2 regions of the Myceligenerans cantabricum genome follow, and region 1 is predicted to be linked to the other one. Evidence: riboswitches for the same ligand, from Rfam matches in the RefSeq annotation. Region 1 holds a riboswitch; the other holds the start of a gene.
What was found. Region 1 has a riboswitch for S-adenosylmethionine ahead of ACYU96_RS17475 (methylenetetrahydrofolate reductase). Riboswitches for the same ligand answer to the same signal wherever they lie in the genome.

Region 1 (6,272 bases):
ACCATGTCCTCGGAGACGAGCTCCTCCGGCGTGGGCCATGGCCGGCCCACGACGGCGCCGAGGTAGCTCGCCTCGACGCTCGCCATGTGCTTCACCAGCCCGGCGAGGTTGTTGCCGCTCGGGACGCGCGGCCGTCGCGCCTCCCGCTCGGACAGGTCCTCGACCTTCCACACGAGCGCTTCACGGGAGGAGCGGAGGTACTTCTTGAGGATGCGCTTCTGGAAGTCTTCGGCGGTCTCACGACCGGTGTTCTCAGCCATGCGCACAGCATCACACCGGACACTGACATCCGATCCGGCGGGACCGAGCGCGAGCTCCTGACCAGGGGACCGTGGAAAGTTCCGGCCAAGTGTCGGTGACCCGGTGCAGAGTGGTCGCATGACCGAGACGAGCACCGGCCGCACCGATCCGCCGACCCCTGGGCAGCCGCCCCAGGGCGCACGATGCTTCGGCGACGGCAACCTCCTCTACGAGGCGTACCACGACACGGAATGGGGCCTGCCCGTACACGGCGAGGCAGAGCTGTTCGAGCGCATCGCGCTGGAAGGCTTCCAGTCGGGGCTGTCATGGATCACCGTGCTGCGCAAACGCCCTGCGTTCCGCGAGGTGTTCCGCGCATTCGATCCCGTAGCGGTCGCCGCGTTCGCCGAGCAGGACGTGGAGCGGCTGCTCACCGATGCCCGCATCATCCGGAACCGGATGAAGATCGAGGCGACGGTGGCGAACGCGAAGGCGCTCGTCGCGCTGCACGCCGATGGCCGCACCCTCGACGAGCTGTTCTGGTCGTTCGCGCCCGACGGCGCCCGCGAGCGCCCGCCCCGGTGGACGGACGTCCCGTCCCAGACCGCGGAGTCGAAGGCGCTGAGCAAGGCCCTGAAGAAGGAGGGCTTCCGCTTCGTCGGCCCGACGACGATGTACGCCGCCATGCAGGCCTGCGGCCTCGTGGACGATCACCTGGCGACCTGCCCGGTGGTGGTCGAGCGAGCCGCCGGCCCCGCTGCCGTCAGTCCGCCCGCTCCTGCCCGCTCAGCTTCTGGATCGACGTCATGACCTCTTCGGTGAGCTCGCGCCGCGCCTTCGCGGGCTTCGTCCCTGCCTCGATCTGGCGCGACGGGTCGATCGGCGTCCCGAAGTGCACCTCCACCCGGCCCAGCCGCGGCATCTTGCCGATCGGCTTCACCTTGTCGGTCCCCCGCAACCCCACCGGGATCACCAGTGCCTTCCCGTGGAGCGCCAGCCAGGCCGCGCCGGTGTGCCCCTTGTGCAGCTTGCCGTCCCGGGACCGCGTCCCCTCCGGGTAGATCCCGAAGGCCCCGCCGCGCTGGAGCACGTCGAGCGCGTCGTCCAGCGACCGCTGGCCGGCGCGCGGGTCGTCGCGGTCCACCGGGATGTTCCCCATCTTCGTGAAGAACCACCGGGACAGCGCACCCTTGAGCCCTTTCCCCGTCCAGTACTCCTTCTTCGCCAGGAAGGTCACGTGCCGGGGCGTGGTGATCGGGATGAGGAGCGAGTCGATGAACGACAGGTGGTTGCTCGCGATGATGACCGGCCCACGACGCGGGATGTTCTCGAGCCCGGTCACGCGCGGGCGCAGCAGCACCAACGCCGCGATCGACAGGATGAGTTTCAGTACCCGGTACGTCACGACCACATTGTGCCCTGCGGACCCGGATCCCCAGACATCGGGCGATCCCGTCAACAGCCGGCAACACTCCGTCCAGGCCTCGTCAGCGTGCGGTCACCAGGTAGTCGTCCGCGTCGTCGTCCCAGGCCAGGTCGACCGCGCCGGCCACCTGCGCGGCCTTCGCGAACTGCAGGAACCCCCGGTAGCCGAGCGCCTTCTCGGAGAAGTCCGGCCGTTCCTTGCGCACCGCGTTCTTCAGGCCGGACAGCACGGCGTTCCCACCCGCCCCCTGCACCACGGACCGCAGCAGCGTGAACGCGTCGTCGGCGTCCCCCGCCTCGGGGAGGGAGATCTCGGGGTCCCCCTTCGAGGGCCCGTCGGACAGCACCACGAACTCCCGGTCCGCCAGGAACCGCAGGAACTCGCCGAACGTCCGGAACCCGTAGTCGGACTCGCTGAACGTCGGGTCCTTCCGCACCAGGGTCCGCTTGAGCATCGAAGCGGTCACGGAGTCGGACGACGACGCCTGCATGTCCTTGAGCGTCTGCGCCACCCGCACCTCCATGGTGGGCGACTCGGTGGTCGGCTCGTCGTCGCTGTCGTCCTCCGGGCCGGCTGCCGGCTCGGCGGGCTCCGGCGGGGGCGTCTCCTTGGCCTTCCGCTTCTTGGCCGACGACGTCGCGGTGACCTTCCCCGTCTCGGCGACCTCCTGCTTCGGGCTGTCCGCGGGCTGTGCGCTCGTGGCGGACCCGGCCGGGGGCCGCCGCCGGGCACGGGACTTGGGCGCCTTCGGCGCATGGTCCTCGTCCGGGACGTCGACGCCCTCCAGGCGGTCGTAGAAGAGGAACTCGTCGCAGGCGGCCGGCAGCAGGCGGGACGTGGACTTCTCCACGCCCACCCCGATGACGCGCTTGTTCAGCTCGCGGAGCTTGTGGACCAGCGGGGAGAAGTCGCTGTCGCCCGTGCACATGACGAACGTGGAGATGTAGTCGCGCTCGAAGGCCATCTCGATGGTGTCCACGACCATCTTGATGTCCGCGGCGTTCTTCCGGGAGGCACCCATGCGTTGCGGCATCTCGATCAGTTCGACCTGGTGCCGCGTCAGCGCGCGGCGGTCCTCGTCGAAGTACGACCAGTCCGCGTACGCGCGGCGCACCACGACCCGCCCGCGCACGGCGAGCGCATCGGCGATGGGGCCGAAGTCGAACTGCATGCCGCCCAGGTGCTCCCGGGCGCCGAGCGCCAGGTTCTCGTAGTCGATGAAGACTGCGAGGCGCTCTTCGTTGTCCATGACAACCACCCTACGGGCTACCGCTGACATTGCCGCTGCGCCGAGGTGTGACGACGGTCCGACCCCCGCGCACGACACCCGGCCAGACCTGCCCGTGACCTCGACCCGGCCCCGCCGCCCACCACCCGCGCTCCGCGGCGAACCGCCCCGCCGGACCGGATGTCTCAGCAAGTGAGCACAATTCGGATCGCATCGCGGGCATGTGTGACGATGAAGGCCGTCCATCAAGAGCGGTCGAGAGTCCTGGCTCGTCGACACCGCAGCAACCTGCCACGCCGCACCCGGCGTCCGGACAAGGTGCTAACGCCAGGCGCGATGGGAGCATCATCCATGACTGTCGAGACGCCGCACCCGAGCCGGCCGACGATCTCCTTCGAGCTCATGCCGCCGCGTCGCCCCCACCGCGCGCCGAAGTTCTGGGAGACCGCGCGGCGGCTCGTCGCGACGCAGCCCGACTTCATCTCCGTCACCTACGGCGCGGGCGGCGGCGACCGCGCCACCGCGCGCGACGTCGTGAGCAAGCTGCTGGAGGGCACCCCCGTGCTGCCGGTAGCCCACCTGACCTGCGTCGGCGCGTCCCGTGAGGACGTGTCCGAGGTGATCGGCGACTTCTTCGACGCCGGCGTCCGCACCTTCCTCGCCCTGCGCGGCGACCCACCCAAGGACCAGCCCGACTGGCGTCCCCCGGACGACGGCGTGCACTCCAGCATCGAGCTCGTCCGTCTCCTGCGGGACATCGAGGAGCAGCGCTGCGCCGCGAGCCCGGCGACGGCGATGCGAGGTGCGGCCAAACCGCTCACCATCGCGGTGGCGACGTTCCCGAACGGCAACGCCGACGCCGGCACCACGCGGCAGCAGGAGGTGGCCCGCCTGCTGGAGAAGCAGGAGGCGGGCGCGTCCTTCGCGATCACGCAGCTGTTCTACGAGGCCGATTCGTACACGGGTTTCGTGGAGGCGGCACGGAGGGCCGGCGTCACGATCCCGATCCTGGCGGGGATCATTCCCGCCACCGATCCGCGCCGCCTGCGGCGCGTGGAGGAGCTGACCGGCGTCGTGCCGCCGCCCGACCTGCTCGCGCGGCTCGACGGGCTGCGGCTCGACGACGGCTCGCCCGACACCGAGGCCCAGCACGCCCTCGGCACCGAACGCTCGGTGCGCCTCGCCGAGGCGGTCCTCCAATCCGGCGCACCCGGCATCCACGTGTACACGTTCAACAAGCACCGCCCCGCGCTGGACCTGCTGTCCGGCGTGGGCCTCACGACCGCCTCTGCCTGACGGTCGCGCGGGCGCCTGACGGTCCCGCGACCACGCCGAGGTCCCGCCTCCCCGGAGGCATGTTCACCCATCCAGAGCGGCCGAGAGACCTGGCTCGACGACGCCGCAGCAACCACCCCCGTCCCGGGGGCACGGTGCTCAAAGCCAGGTGCGATGGAGCTCAGATGACTGACAAGACCCTGCCTGACTTCCCGCGTGCCACGGTGCTCGGCTACCCCCGGATCGGGCGGCGGCGCGAGCTCAAACGTGCTCTGGAGTCGTACTGGGCGGGTACGACGACGGCGGACGACCTGGAGCGGACGTCCCACGACCTGCGCCTCGCCACGGTGCGCCGCCTGGTGGACCTGGGTCTGGACCCGGCCGCGGGCGCGGTCCCGAACTCTTTCTCCCGCTACGACCAGGTCCTGGACATCACGACCACCCTGGGTGCGGTCCCGTCCCGTTTCCAGACCGCGGGCAGCTTCTCCGCGGCGGAACCCGCTGCCTCGGCGTCCGGGGCCCGGGGGGTGTCCGGTGAGGTGTACTTCGCGCTGGCGCGGGGGACGAGCGATCAGCCGCCCCTCGAGCTGACCAAGTGGTTCGACACGAACTACCACTACCTCGTGCCCGAGATCGGGCCGGAGACGCCGATCGGCTTCGCCGACGACCGGATCGTCCGCGAGTTCACCGAGGCGGCCCGCCCGACCGACGGCGGCGCGCCCGTCGTCACGCGCCCGGTCGTCGTCGGCCCGGTGACGTACCTGCTGCTCAGCAAGCCGGAGGACGGCTCGCCGGAGAACTTCTCCCCGCTCGACCGGCTGGACGACGTCGTCGCCGCCTACCGCGACCTGCTCGCCGCGCTGGCCGCCGCCGGTGCGCCATGGGTGCAGCTCGACGAGCCCGCGCTCGTCAGCGACCTGATCGGCGTCCCGTTCGACCAGGTGTCCGACGCCGTTCTCCGGGCGTACGCCACCCTCACCGCCCCGGCCGCCGGGGCGGAGCGCCCGCAGATCCTTGTCGCGGCGCCGTTCGGCGACCTGCGGCGCGAGTCCGGCGACGGGCTGGAGCTGCTCGCCGGGACCAGTGTCGAGGCGATCGGGGTGGACCTGGTGCGCGGCGCCGCGCCGTCGGGCAGCCTCGCCGGCCTTGCGTCGAAGACCCTGGTCGCGGGCGTGATCGACGGTCACAACATCTGGCGCGCCGACCTCGCCGCCCGCCTCGGCCTCCTGCGGTCCCTGCGCGGGACGGGCGCCGGAGCGATCGCCGTCGGCACGTCCACGTCCCTGCTGCACGTGCCGCACGACGTCGAGGACGAGCCGCGGCTGGACCCCGCGCTGGCCGGGTGGCTGGCGTTCGCCGACCAGAAGGTCGGTGAGGTGGTCACGCTCGCACGCGGGCTGCACGAGGGCCGCGAGGCGGTGGCGTCGCAGCTCGCCGAGGCGACCGCGGCGGTCACGGGCCGGGCGGACGCGGCCGGCGTCGTCGTGGCCGAGGTACGGGAGCGGCTCGCACGGTTGTCCGACGGCGACTTCGCGCGCGCGCCGTACGCCGACCGGGCGGCCGCGCAGCGGACCCGGCTGAACCTGCCGCCCCTGCCGACCACGACCATCGGTTCGTTCCCGCAGACCACGGAGATCCGCACCACCCGCGCCGCCTGGACCCGCGGCGACCTCCCCGACGCCGACTACCAGGAGCGGATCCGCGCGGAGATCGCCCGGGTCGTCGCGTTGCAGGAGGAGCTGGGCCTCGACGTGCTCGTGCACGGCGAGCCGGAGCGCAACGACATGGTGCAGTACTTCGCCGAGCAGCTCGCCGGGTTCGCGACGACCGTGCACGGCTGGGTGCAGTCCTACGGGTCGCGCTGCGTGCGCCCGCCGATCCTGTGGGGCGACGTGTCCCGGCCGGAGCCGATCACGGTCCCGTGGACGCAGTACGCGTCATCGCTCACGACGAAGCCGGTCAAGGGCATGCTGACCGGCCCGGTCACGATCCTGGCCTGGTCGTTCGTGCGGGACGACCAGCCGCTGGCCGACACGGCGAACCAGGTCGCGCTCGCCCTGCGCGACGAGGTCACCGATCTGGAGGCGGCCGGGATCGCCATCG
Region 2 (6,272 bases), 180 kb from region 1:
GCGTCTCCAGCCCCTTGAGGAGCGTCCACGCGTTGAACGGCGACAGCGACGGCCCGGTGTTGCGGATCAGCGTCTGCACCGGGCCGGTGATGAACTCCTCGGTCCCGAGGATCGCGCCGCCGAGCACCCGCCCCTGCCCGTCGATGTGCTTGGTCGCGGAGTAGACCACGACGTCGGCCCCGAGCTCCAGCGGCCGCTGCAGCAGCGGCGTCGCGAACACGTTGTCGAGCACCACGGTCGCGCCGGCGCGGCGGGCGAGGCCGACCACGGCGCGCACGTCGACGATGTCCTGCATGGGGTTCGACGGCGTCTCGAAGAACACGACGTCCGCCGGCGTCGACAGCGCCTCCTCCCACTGGGACAGCTCGTGGCCGTCCACGTAGTCGGTGCGCACGCCCCACTTGGCGAGGATCTCGTCGAAGATCACCACGCTCGACCCGAACAGCGCCCGTGCGGTGACGATCCGCGACCCCGACTCCACCAGCGCCGCCAGCGCGGTGAACACCGCAGACATCCCGGTCGCCGTCGCGTAGCAGGCCTCCGCGCCCTCCAGGACGCGCAGGCGCTCCTCGAAGGTGTGCACCGTGGGGTTGCCGTAGCGGGAGTAGACGAACCGGTCGAGGTCGCCGGCGAACGCGGCCTCGGCGTCCGCGGCGCTGTCGTACACGTAGCCCTGCGTGAGGAAGACCGCCTCGCTGGTCTCCTGGAAGTCGGTGCGCGCGTGCCCGCCGCGCACGGCGAGCGTGCTGGGCCGCGCGGTGGCGGGCAGCGGCCTGCGCCCGGAGCCGCCGGGGACCGCGCCGGGCGGGAAGGCGCCGGTCCTCGTCACGCGTCGGCGTCCTTCCATGGCAGGTCACGGACCTTCCAGCCGTTGTGGTCGCGGACGCCGTCAGGTCCCGCCGGGCCCTCGAAGCCCTCGAGCACGTTGTACGACGGCGCGATGCCCGCGCTGGTGGCGAGCCGCGCGGCGCCGATCGACCGCTGTCCGGACCGGCAGAGGAACACGACGGGGGCACCGCCGCCGACGCCGGCCTTCAGCTCCTCCAGGAACCCGGGGTTGGGGCGGCCGTCGGCGTGCACCCACTCGGCGAACACGACCTGCTTGCCGAGCGAGCCCGCGTCGGGGACGCCGATGGTCCGCCACTCGCCCTCGGTGCGCACGTCCACCAGGACGGCGTCCGGCTCGCTGTCCAGGAGCTCCCAGGCCTGCTGCGGGTCGATGTCTCCGGCGTAGCCGGCGGCGGGGCGTGCGTCCGGCTGCGGACCGGAGCTCGCGGCGGCGCCAGGTTCGGGGTTGCTCATGGCAGTCCTCCCATCGGTCGTGGCGTGAGCACCCTGGTCCGGGACTCGCGCTGACGCGCGAGGGCCCGCGGGTTGCTGCGGGGTCGACGTGCCACGTCACTCGCCCGCTCGGGATGGTCGACGTGATCGTACGTCACTCGAACCGGCCGATCACACAGTGAGACCAAAATATGGACACCCGTTGACGCGTCCCCGTGCGGACCGCAGGATGTCGCCAGGTCATGAGCGCCAGCGACAAGCCCCGGCTCGCTGGCCGGCAACCCTCCTACCGCGGTGGGGTGCCCCGGGTGACGACCTGGTCGCGTTCGACACCGTTCGCGGCAAGCGCGGGGAACGACTCCCCCAGGAAACGCTGGAGGACGCCATGACGGCCACGACCGACACCACGACCACGCCCGCTCGCGCGTCCGGGCAGGCCCACGGGGAAGCCGGTGTCGGCGGCGTCGCCCCGCTCCTGCCCGTCGTCGGGCACGACACGCTGGCCCCGCTCGTCGACGGGCGGCGGGTCCCGTACGCGAACCTCGACGTCGCGGCCTCCGCGCCCGCCCTCGACTCCGTCGCGCGGCGCGTCGCGCAGACCCTGCCGCTGTACGCCAGCGTGCACCGGGGAGCGGGCTACCTGTCCCAGGTATCGACCGCCCTGTACGAGGCGTCCCGCCGGTCGATCGGTGACTTCGTCGGAGCGCGCGAGGACGACCTGACGCTCGTCACGCGCAACACCACCGACTCGCTCAACCTCCTGGCCGGCTGTGTCCCCGCCGACCCGGCCACCGGAGCCCCGGGCAGCGTGCTCGTGCTCGACGTCGAGCACCACGCGAACCTCCTGCCCTGGCAGCGGGGCGCCGACGCCACCGTGCTCACGGGCGCCACGACGGTCGCCGCCACGCTCGCGCGGCTGCGTGAGGAGCTGGCCGACGGCGCCGCGGCCGGAGAGCCGTACGCCCTGCTCGCCGTCACCGGTGCGTCCAACGTGACCGGGGAGTCCCTCCCGCTCGCCGAGCTCGTCTCCGCCGCCCACGAGCAGGGTGCGCGCATCGTGCTCGACGGCGCCCAGCTCGTCCCGCACCGCCGCATCTCCCTCGCCGACACCGGCGTCGACTACCTCGCCTTCTCCGGTCACAAGACGTACGCGCCCTACGGTTCCGGCGTCCTCGTCGGCCGCCGCGACTGGCTCGACTCCGGCTCGCCGTACCTCGCGGGCGGCGGCGCCGTCCGGCGCGTGCGCACCGCGGGGACCGACTGGCACGAGGGCCCCGCCCGGCACGAGGCCGGCTCCCCGAACGTGATCGGTGCCGTCGCGCTGGCCGCGGCCTGCGAGGCGCTCGCCACGCTCGACCCGGCCGAGGTCCGGGCGCACGAGGGTGCGTTGCGCCGCCGGCTCGTGGCGGGCCTGGAGGCGATCGACAAGGTGTCCGTGGTCCGGGTGTGGGACGACGCCGAGGACCCGGTCGGCGTGGTGACCTTCACCGTCACCGGCTACGACCCGGGCCTGGTCGCCGCGTACCTGTCCGCCGAGCACGGCATCGGCGTGCGCGACGGCCGGTTCTGCGCGCACCCGCTGCTCGGGCGGCTCGGGTTCGACGCCGGCGCCGTGCGCGCCTCCATCGGGGTCGGCACCGCCGGCGAGGAGGTGGAGCGGCTGGTCGCCGCCGTGGGGGCACTCGTCGCCGACGGCCCGCAGGCGCGGTACGACGTCGTCGACGGGCTCTGGGTCGTGGTCGACGACCCGCGGCCGGTGCCGGAGGGCTCCGGGCTGGCCGGGCTCCTCGCCACGGCCGCCGCGGGCTATCTGGCGGACGCCGTCGGATGCCTGCCGGACGACGCCTGACCTGCGGATCTACACTCTGCGAAATGTCTTGTAGTTCCAGAAGAAACCAGAAGAACGGAAATGCGCCCGCTGCCGGGTGAAATCTCCTCAGAATCTTTCTGACCTGCAGTGATGCGTACTTGATTGCCCTTCACCGTCTTTTCTGCGCGCGCGTGATGCCCACCAGCGGGCTACGTTCGTCGCGTGCCGGAAGTGTCCGGGGATGACATACCCCGGCACGACGAGACATCTCACAGGGGGAGAGGGGAAATCATGGACTGGACATCAGGTCTGACCAGTGCGTGGAGCTCGGTCGCAAGCTTCGTCCCGAAGCTTCTCGTGTTCCTTGTCATATTCTTCGTCGGCTGGCTCATCGCCAAGGCGATCGCCAGGTTCGTCGGCATGATCCTGAACCGCGTCGGCTTCACGAAGCTGCTCGACCGGGCCGGTGCCGGGCGGTTGCTCGCCGGGTCCGGGGTCGAGCCCATCACGCTGCTGACGAAGATCATCTACTACTTCATCCTGCTCATCGTCCTGCAGCTCGCGCTCAGCGCGTTCGGGCCGACCAACCCGGTGAGCCAGATCGTCAACGAGATCGTCGGCTGGCTGCCGCAGCTCGTGGTCGCGATCGTCATCGTCGTGGTCGCCGGAGCGATCGCGAACGCGGTGAAGGACCTGCTCACGTCGACCATGGGCGGCGTCTCGTACGGCCCGCTGGTCGCGAAGGCCGCCTCGGTCGGGATCCTGTTCCTGGGGATCGTCGCCGCCCTGAACCAGGTCGGCATCGCGGTGTCCGTGACGACGGCGGTGCTGACGGCGGTCCTGGTGACCATCGCGGGGATCCTGATCGTCGGCGTCGGCGGCGGTCTCATCGGCCCGATGCGGGCCAGGTGGGAGGAGTGGCTCGCCGCGCTCTCCGAGTCGACCGGCCAGATCGGTGCGCACGGCGGCCAGGGCGAGGTGCAGCCGCCGCCCGCGGGCGGCACGACCGCCCCGCCGCCCGCCAACGGCTGACGCACTCGTCGGTCCTGGCGCACGACGGGCCCCGTACTCCGCGGACGGAGTACGGGGCCCGTGGCCTGTGCCGGCACCGCACCACGGGCACGGCGCGGCGGAACCCACGCGCGCGCGGATCGAATATCGTGGCGGTAACCCGCCGGGGCGTATCCTCGCCGCATCCTCGGTGCATCCACTTCTGCTGGAGGGTGAGAATGTTCGGCAACGTGCTCGGTCTGTCGAAGACGCAGGCGCTCGCATACCGCGAGCTCGTCGGCGCGCCCTCGCTCGACGCGAGCGAGCTGGCCCGCCGGGTGGGCACCGACCCCGGCACGGCCTACGCGGTGCTGCAGGTCCTCGAGGAGCACGGTCTCGCGGCGCGGCAGGGGACGGACAACTCGCGGTTCCAGGCGGCGCCGCCGGAGATCGCCCTGGGCGCGATCCTCTCGCGCCGCACGGAGGAGCTGCGGTCCGCGCAGCTCGAGATGCTGGACCTCGAGGAGGAGTACCGCCGCGCGGCGGACATGCGGCCCGCCAGCGACATCGTCGACCTGGTGCGCGGCTCCGACGCCGTGCTGCAGCGCATCCTGCAGCTCCAGGCCGGCGCCCACGAGACCGTCGAGACCTTCCTGCGCCCACCCGTCCTGGTGATGGGCACGGACGAGAACACGGCCGAGGACGACGCCGTCGAGCGGGGTGTGCGCTACCGGGCCGTCGCGGACCGCTCGATGCTCGACGAGGGCCTGTTGACGGTCGAGGCGATGGCCGACGCCGTCCGGGCGGGCGAAGAGGTCCGCATCGCCGACGACGTGCCCATCAAGGCGTTCGTCATCGACCGGCGGCTCGCCATCGTCCCCGTGCAGGGCCAGCTCCGGTCGAACGACGAGGTCGACGCCGTCTCCGCGCTGATCATCCACGAGAGCGGGCTGCTGGACGGGATCATCGCGCTCTTCGAGGCGTTCTGGCGGGACGCGGTGCCGCTGCGGGTGCAGTCCGACGGCATCGGCGGCGAGCTGGACGACCTGGACCTGAAGATCCTCGGGCTGATGCTCTCCGGACTGACCGACCAGGCCGTGGCCAAGCACCTGGAGCTGGGGCTCCGCACGGTCCAGCGGCGGGTCAAGTCCATGATGGACACGGCCGGCGTGGCGACACGCATCCAGCTCGGCTGGCACGCCGCCCGCAAGGGCTGGCTCTGACGTCCCGCACGTCCCGCGGCAGCACGAGGCGCGCCGAGCGAGGTGTGCTCGGCGCGCCTCTCTGCCCGGACGAGGATCAGGCGCCCCGCGCGGCCGTCTTCCGGAGGGACTTCTCGGACCGCGGCGCCTTGCCCGACGCCACGAGCTCGCGGTAGTACGTCATCGCCTCGTCCTGCCGGACGCGCTCCGAGCCGTCGGCGATCGGCGCACGGAGGTGCTTCTGGCCGTAGCCGAACGCGTCCACGAGGTCCACCGCGTGCGGCCGAAGCCTCTTGAGCAGGTGGTGGATCGTCGTCGGCACGGCCTTCGCGCGCGACGCCGACAGGCGCCCGTTGGCGAGGTACCAGTCGAGGTTGCGCTCGATGACGGTCAGGCCGTAGACGTCCCGGACCGTCGTCATGATCGCGCGGGTCGCCGGATCCTCGATCTTGCCGAGCGCCGTGGTGAACGCGTCCCAGCGGAACAGCTCGGCCCAGGCGATCGAGGAGCCGATGAGCTCGACCTGGTTGTCGTCGAAGACCTCCTGCGCCTTGACCAGGTCCTTCATGCCCAGGGCGGGACGCATCCCCATCGCGACCGAGTGCACGATGCCGTCCACGCGGCTCTGCAGCAGGGCGCGCTGGGTGCCGGCGTCGAGCAGGTTGCTCGCGGCGCGTCCGCCGCCCGCGTCCGCCACGCTCTGGCCGAGCTTTCGCAGCGGCGCCTTGTGCAGCAGCGTGTCCTTCACCTGGCCGGCCACGATGCCGGCGACGCCGGCCGGGGACTTGGCGGCCCGGGCGAGCCGCTTGCCGTGATCACCCACGAGCCGCTTCGCCGCGAGCTGCAGGAGGATGTGGTTGTCGCCCTCGAACGTCGTGTACACGTCGAGGTCCGAGCGCATCGACGTGAAGCGGTTCTCCGACAGGAAGCCGGCGCCGCCGCACGCCTGCCGGCACGTCTGCAGCGTCTCCATGCCGAACCAGGTGGAC

Region 2: linked by a shared signal. The riboswitch ahead of ACYU96_RS18220 (aminotransferase class V-fold PLP-dependent enzyme) and the one ahead of ACYU96_RS17475 (methylenetetrahydrofolate reductase) in region 1 are both predicted to bind S-adenosylmethionine.

What each region holds. Positions count from the first base shown of each region.
Region 1 is NZ_BAAHAJ010000013.1:51,968-58,239, reverse strand. It holds gene ACYU96_RS17495 (DinB family protein) at 1-260, opposite strand, end outside; gene ACYU96_RS17490 (DNA-3-methyladenine glycosylase I) at 379-1,050, shown strand; gene ACYU96_RS17485 (lysophospholipid acyltransferase family protein) at 1,004-1,645, opposite strand; gene ACYU96_RS17480 (NYN domain-containing protein) at 1,728-2,915, opposite strand; SAM riboswitch class I at 3,134-3,237, shown strand; gene ACYU96_RS17475 (methylenetetrahydrofolate reductase) at 3,246-4,190, shown strand; SAM riboswitch class I at 4,255-4,361, shown strand; gene metE (5-methyltetrahydropteroyltriglutamate--homocysteine S-methyltransferase) at 4,355-6,272, shown strand, end outside.
Region 2 is NZ_BAAHAJ010000013.1:236,308-242,579, forward strand. It holds gene ACYU96_RS18210 (O-succinylhomoserine sulfhydrylase) at 1-829, opposite strand, end outside; gene ACYU96_RS18215 (rhodanese-like domain-containing protein) at 826-1,302, opposite strand; SAM riboswitch class IV at 1,520-1,635, shown strand; gene ACYU96_RS18220 (aminotransferase class V-fold PLP-dependent enzyme) at 1,667-3,130, shown strand; gene ACYU96_RS18225 (membrane protein) at 3,383-4,123, shown strand; gene ACYU96_RS18230 (helix-turn-helix domain-containing protein) at 4,321-5,304, shown strand; gene ACYU96_RS18235 (acyl-CoA dehydrogenase family protein) at 5,381-6,272, opposite strand, start outside.